Regions from separate parts of the Flexivirga alba genome, predicted to be linked through region 2. Evidence: riboswitches for the same ligand, from Rfam matches in the RefSeq annotation. Region 2 holds a riboswitch; the other holds the start of a gene.
What was found. A riboswitch is a leader RNA that binds a small molecule or an ion and turns the genes downstream of it on or off. The one in region 2 is predicted to bind thiamine pyrophosphate.

Region 1: it holds a riboswitch for thiamine pyrophosphate, as region 2 does, so the genes downstream of both, tenA (thiaminase II) here and ACFQDH_RS14630 (ECF transporter S component) in region 2, are expected to answer to the same signal.

The regions. Positions count from the first base shown of each region.
Region 1 covers NZ_JBHSWH010000001.1:4,067,586-4,070,990, reverse strand. The annotation lists gene ACFQDH_RS20180 (O-succinylhomoserine sulfhydrylase) at 1-989, shown strand, start outside; TPP riboswitch at 1,030-1,142, shown strand; gene tenA (thiaminase II) at 1,144-1,812, shown strand; gene thiM (hydroxyethylthiazole kinase) at 1,809-2,591, shown strand; gene thiE (thiamine phosphate synthase) at 2,588-3,232, shown strand; gene thiD (bifunctional hydroxymethylpyrimidine kinase/phosphomethylpyrimidine kinase) at 3,229-3,405, shown strand, end outside.
Region 2 covers NZ_JBHSWH010000001.1:2,982,855-2,986,259, forward strand. The annotation lists gene ACFQDH_RS14625 (ABC transporter ATP-binding protein) at 1-1,139, opposite strand, end outside; gene ACFQDH_RS14630 (ECF transporter S component) at 1,136-1,765, opposite strand; TPP riboswitch at 1,756-1,859, opposite strand; gene dxs (1-deoxy-D-xylulose-5-phosphate synthase) at 1,990-3,405, shown strand, end outside.

The sequences.
Region 1 (3,405 bases), 1.1 Mb from region 2:
CCGTCGCGGTCTTCGAGGAACGGTTGCGGCAACTGGAGGGCGCGGAGGCCTGCTATGCCACCGGGTCGGGCATGGGCGCGGTCTTCACCGCGCTCGCCGCGCTGCTCGGCGCCGGTGATCGAGTCGTCGCCGCACGCGGCCTTTTCGGTTCGTGCTTCGTGATCCTCGACGAGATCCTGCCGCGCTGGGGCGTGCAGACCGTCTTCGTCGACGGTCCGGACAACGAGCAGTGGAAGGCGGCCCTCTCCGAGCCGACCGCAGCCGTGTTCTTCGAGACGCCGAGCAACCCGATGCAGGAGCTGGTCGACATCGAGTTCGTCGCCGAGTGTGCTCATGCCGCCGGCGCGAAGGTCGTCGTGGACAACGTCTTCGGCACACCGGTGTTCTCTCAGCCGCTCGAGCACGGCGCCGACATCGTCGTCTACTCGGCGACCAAGCACATCGACGGTCAGGGACGAGTCCTCGGCGGGGCGATCCTCGGGCCGAAGGACTACATTCACGGTCCGGTCGAGAACCTCCTGCGGCATACCGGGCCTTCGATGTCGGCCTTCAACGCCTGGGTGCTGGTGAAGGGCTTGGAGACGATGCGACTGCGCGTCGAGGCCCAAGCGGCGTCCACGTTGCGGCTGGCGGAGGCGCTGCAGGAGCACCCTGCGGTCCGCCGGGTCTGGTATCCGTTCCTGGAGTCGCACACACAGTTCGAGCTGGCCAAGCGTCAGATGAGCGGTGGCGGCACGGTCGTCACCTTCGAGCTCGACGGCGGCAAGGACGAAGCGTTCGCGTTGATGAATGCCCTTGAGATCGTTGACATCTCGAACAACCTGGGCGATTCCAAGTCGCTCATCACCCATCCTGCGACGACGACGCACCGTCGGATGGGCGCCGACGCTCGGGCGGCTGTCGGCATCACCGACGGAGTGTTGCGACTCTCCGTGGGACTCGAGGACACCGACGACCTGCTGCGCGACGTCACCCGGGCGCTGGGCTGAGCCGGCACCAACACCTCGGCGTCGCCACGTTACGGTGGTGCTGACAACCCGCGGGAGCTCGGAAGGACCGGGCTGAGAGGGCGACCGAACCGTCGCCGACCGCCACAACCTGAGCCGGACAATGCCGGCGGAGGAAGGGGCATCTTCGATGTCGATGACGTCATATACCTGGTGGCCGGTGCTCGGAGCACCGATGGAGGACGGCCTGAAGCGCGTGCTCGCACACGACTTTCTGCGGGGCCTGTCCGACGGGACGCTTCCGCGAGAAGCGTTCGGCTACTTCGTCATACAGGACACGCTCTATCTGGGCGAGTACGCACGGGCTCTCGCCCTGCTCGCGGCCAAGGCACCGTCCGGTGCGGCGGGCACCCTGGCCGCGCACGCCGGGTCTGCGATAGCAACCGAGCTGGGCCTGCATCCGGCGCTGCTGGAGCAAGCCGGGCTTGACCCGGCGCTACTGCACACGACGCCGAAGTCGCCTGCTACCACTGCATATACGAGCTACCTGCTGTCGGTGTGCGCCCAGCGTCCGTTCCATGAAGGTCTCGCGGCGGTTCTGCCGTGCTACTGGATCTACCAGCAGGTCGGTATGGCGCTGGCGACCTCAGGTTCGAGCGATCCGGTCTACGAACGCTGGATCGAGTCGTATGCCGCCCCCGACTTCGCCCGCAGCGTGGCCGAGATGCTGCAGGTCGTCGACGACACCGTCCGCGAGCTGTCCGATCGTCAGGCGACGGACATGGCCGAGCACGTGGAGATCGCGACGCGCTACGAGTGGATGTTCTGGGATGCCGCCGTACGCGAGGAGAGGTGGCCCTGGTGAACAACACCGACGTGAGTGACCTGCTTGCCGAGCTGCGCACGCGTGGGCCGCTGGTGCAGTGCATCACCAACTCGGTGGTGACCGGCTTCACCGCAAACGCATTGCTCGCCCTCGGCGCTGCACCCGCGATGGTCGACAACCTCGAGGAGGCAACGGTTTTCGCGGGCATCGCGGACGCCGTCCTCATCAACGTCGGCACCATCAACCCCGCAGCGGGGGAGACGATGGTGGCCACCGCGCGGGCCGCCGGAGCCGCCGGCACACCGTGGGTGCTCGACCCGGTCGCCGTTGGTGGGCTCCCGTTGCGGGATCGGGTCAGCGCCCAGCTCGTGCCGTTGCGACCGACCGTCATACGCGGCAACGCCTCGGAAGTGATCAGCCTTGCCGGGCTCGACGGGGGAGGCCGTGGAGTCGACAGCACCGCCGGCCCGGAGACGGCGCTCGAGCCGGCCCGTTCCCTGTGTGGCCGGACCGGTGGGGCTGTCGCGGTCAGCGGGCCGGTCGATCACATCATCACCGCCGACGAGGTGCGCACGGTCTCCAACGGCACGGACATGATGACCAAGGTGACCGGAGTCGGCTGTGCTCTCGGCGCGATCACCGCTGCCTTCACCGCGTGCGCATCGCCTGCGGATGCCGCCTTCGCGGCGACCGCAGTGTGGACGATCGCCGCCGAGGTCGCGATGGCGCGCGCATCGGGCCCGGGCACGTTCGCGGTGGAGATCCTCGACGCTTTGCACGATCTCAGCCCCGAACAGCTCGAAAGGTTGCGTGCATGACTTTCGATGCGCAGTGGTTGCGGCTCTACGTGGTCACCGACTCGGCACTGTGTGGCGACCGAGGTGTCGCAGAGACCGTGCGCCAAGCTCTTGCCGGGGGAGTGACGGCTGTGCAGTTGCGGGATCACGAAGCGACAACCCGCGAACTGATCGACACCGCAAGGGAATTACGGCACCTCACCGCGGCTGCGGGCGTGCCACTCATCATCGATGACCGGCTGGATGTCGCACTCGCAGCCCGTGCCGATGGCGTGCACCTCGGGCAGTCCGACCTGCACCCGGTCGACGCGCGCCGGGTCGCCGGCCACGGTCTGGCCATCGGCCACTCGGTGTCCTGCATCGACGAGGTCGAGGCAGTAGCTGAGTGGCCCGCGGGAACGATCGACTACCTCGGGATCGGTCCCGTGTTTGCCACGCCAACCAAGCCGAACGCAGCCGCTCCACTCGGCATCGACGGCGTTCGCGAAGTGCTGGACTGCTGTGATATCCCTGCGGTTGCCATTGGTGGGATCAAGGAGGTCCACGTCGCACCGTTGCGGGAGGCAGGAGCCGCAGGTGTTGCCGTCGTGTCGGCCATCTGTGCAGCGCCGGATCCGGCCGCGGCGGCACGAATACTACTGGCAGCAGAGGAAATTCGATGATGTCACAGATACCCACGGTGCTGACCATCGCGGGGACCGACCCCAGCGGCGGGGCCGGCATCAGCGCGGACCTGAAGACATTCAGCGCGCTGGGCGCGTTCGGGACCGTCGTCGTGACAGCCGTCGTCACCCAGAACACCCAGGGTGTGGCCGCCATACATCAGCTGGACGGT
Region 2 (3,405 bases):
AGCAGGCTGTCGACGTCGACGGAGCGGCCGAGTTGTGTTGCGGTGCAAGCGACTTCGTCCCGCACTGTCGTGCGCAGGAAGCCGTGCTCCGGGTTCTGCGGGACGAACCCGACGGCCATCGCCAGCTCCTTGGAACGGCGCCGGGCGAAGGGTGGCTCGGCTCCGGCGAGGGTGCCGGCGGTCGGCCGCAGCATGCCGGCGAATGCGGCCAGCAGGGTGGACTTTCCGGCTCCCGAGGGACCGACCAGCGCGGTCAACTCACCGGCGTGCAGGACGGTCGTCACTCCGTCCAACGCACGATGGGTCACCCTGCCCTGCAGGGACCGCACCGTCAGATCGACCTGAAGTTCCTCGGCCTGCAGTTCATGACCGGGCCGGTCCGGAGTCACCCAACTGGCGTCGACGTGGACCGGAGTCGGGTCCGGCACACCCGGCATCCAGACGCCGGCGTCGAGCATGCGCGCCGTGTGCTCGGCGGTGAACGCGGACGGAGTGGTGTCGGCGACAACTTGCCCACGCTCGAGCACCACGACGCGATCGCAGTATGGGAGCCACGGTCCGATGCGGTGCTCCACGACGATGGTTGTCGCGCCGGTTGCGCGCGCCGCCTCCAACACGCGCCGACGCACGTGGTCGGCAGTGTCGTCGTCGAGCATCGAGGTCGGCTCGTCCAACAGCAGCAACCCAGGTCGTATGGCGAGCACGCCCGCCAACGCAAGGCGTTGCAGTTCGCCGCCGGACAGTGCGGAGGTGGAGCGCCTCACGTCATACGTCAGACCCACCTGGGCGAGGCACTCGTGCGCCCGGCGCCAGATCTCGTCGTGGGGGAGTGCGAGGTTTTCGGGGCCGAAGGCCACCTCGCGCCCGATCGTCGAGGCGACCAGCGAGTCCGCCGGGTTCTGCAGCAGCAACCCGCACGCGGCGCTGACCTCCACAGTGCCGGTCTGGTCGCCGGGGACAGCTTCGCCGAGCAGCCCTGCCAGTGCCCGCAGCACCGTCGACTTACCGGCCCCGCTGCCGCCGGCGAGCAGCACGATCTCGCCGGGGGAGAAGCTCAGGTCGAGCCCGCTGATGACCTCTTCGCGACGTCCCAACGGACGCCAGCCGAAGCCGCGGAAAGAGGCGTGTGCCCCGCTCACACCGCGTTGCGGGCGTGATGCTCACGGCCCGCACCGAACGCGTCAAGCACACCGGTGGCGGCCAGTGCACGGACCAGTAGCCAGCCGACGACGCCGGCGAGGATCGCACCGGAGAGCATCGTGCAGCCGAGGTACAGGAGTTTGTAGTTCCAGGTCCAGGCCGCGTAGTAGGCGTGCCACTCGTAGAAGATCTCGAACGCACCAGCAAGTGCACCGCCGAGCGCCGCGACGATGACGCCGAACCGCTTGTAGAGCACCAGGGCGAGGACGACCTCGACACCGAGTCCCTGCAGCAGTCCGGACATCAGCGTGCTGGTGCCCCACTGGTTGCCGATCAGCATCTCGACGGCAGCACCGATGAGTTCGGCAGCGAGTGCCGCGCCGGGCCTGCGCACGACCAGGCCGCCGAGCACTCCGGCGATCAGCCAGGGGCCGGCGAGCAGGCCGAGCAGTGGTGGCGCGGTGAACAGGGCAAGGGTGCTGATGCCGTTCCATGCCTGGGACCAGGCCCAGAACACGACGCCGCAGGCGACGCCGAGCGTGGCGACGGTGACCAGGTCGATGGTGCGATAGGCAAGCAGGGCGCTGATCGTCGGACGTTCACTGGGCGCGCTGACAGTAGCCATGCGTGACTCCCTTCGCCGGTGCTAACCGGAGCAGGTTCAAGGGTCTGCGGGCTGGCCGCACTCTCAGCGCCGAAGCGCTCCCCTGTCGGTGGATGTGTGATTCCACGGTACCAGCGCCGGCGCCTTGCAACCGACGGGTGGCTTGGAGCGTCCTGACAGGGTGCGCGTCTACCGACGCGTAGACTCGATCGACGCAAGACCGGAAGACGAAAGGCATGAAAGACGTGGGACTGCTCGACACGATCTCCTCACCCGAGGACCTGCGGCGGCTTCCCGCAGATCGCCTGGACGATCTCGCCGCCGAGATCCGGGAGTTCCTGGTCGATTCGGTCTCTCGCACCGGTGGGCATCTGGGTCCCAACCTCGGTGTAGTCGAGCTGACGATCGCCATACATCGGGTGTTCGAGTCGCCCTCGGACTCCATCGTTTTCGACACCGGGCACCAGTCGTATGTGCACAAGCTGCTGACCGGTCGGCACGACTTCTCGAAGCTGAAGAAGCAGGGCGGGTTGTCCGGCTACCCGTCGCGAGCGGAGTCCGAGCACGACATCGTCGAGAGCTCGCACGCGTCATCGTCGCTGTCATGGGCAGAGGGCATCGCCAAGGCACGCGTGCTCAGCGGTGAGCGTCATCGCCATACCGTCGCGGTCATCGGTGATGGCGCGCTCACCGGCGGTATGGCATGGGAGGCCATCAACAACATCGCGGTGGAGCGGGATCTGCCGCTGGTCATCGTCGTCAACGACAACGAGCGCAGCTACGCGCCGACGATCGGCGGGCTCGCGGACCACCTGGCCGCGCTGCGCACCACGCGCAATTACGAGCGAATGCTCGACTGGGGCAAGACGACCCTCAAAGGGACGCCGGTCGTCGGCGACCTGGTCTACGAGACGCTGCACGGCGTCAAGCGCGGCATCAAGGACATGGTCTATCCGCAGCAGGGGATGTTCGAGAACCTCGGCATCAAGTATGTCGGGCCGGTCGACGGCCATGACGAGGCCGCGGTCGAGCAGGCGCTGCGTCGAGCGCGCGCGTTCGACGCACCGTGCATCGTGCACGTCATCACCGAGAAGGGCCGCGGTTACCAGCCGGCCCTGGATGACCAGGCCGATCACATGCACGGCATCGGCAAGATCAACCCGGAGACCGGGCTGCCGTTCGAGGTTGCCGGACGGATCTGGACCGACGAGTTCAGCGACGAGATGGTGCGGCTGGGTGAGGAGCGGCCGGACCTGGTCGCGATCACTGCGGCGATGATGATCCCGGTCGGTCTCGACAAGTTCGCCGAGGTCTACCCGCAGCGCGTGATCGACGTCGGCATCGCCGAGCAGCACGCGGTCACCATGGCCTCCGGCCTCGCGTATGGCGGCATGCATCCCGTTGTTGCGGTCTACGCGACGTTCCTCAACCGAGCGTTCGACCAGATGCTGATGGACGCCGGATTGCACCATGCCGGAGTCACTTTCGTGCTCGACCGAGCTGGTGTCACAGGTTCGGACGGTGCGTCGCACAACGGCATGTGGGACATGTCGATCTGCTCGATCGTGCCGGGCCTGCGACTCGCCGCACCACGCGACGGCGAGCAGGTCAAGGCCCAACTGCGCGAGGCGGTTTCGGTCGACGATGCACCGACGGTGATC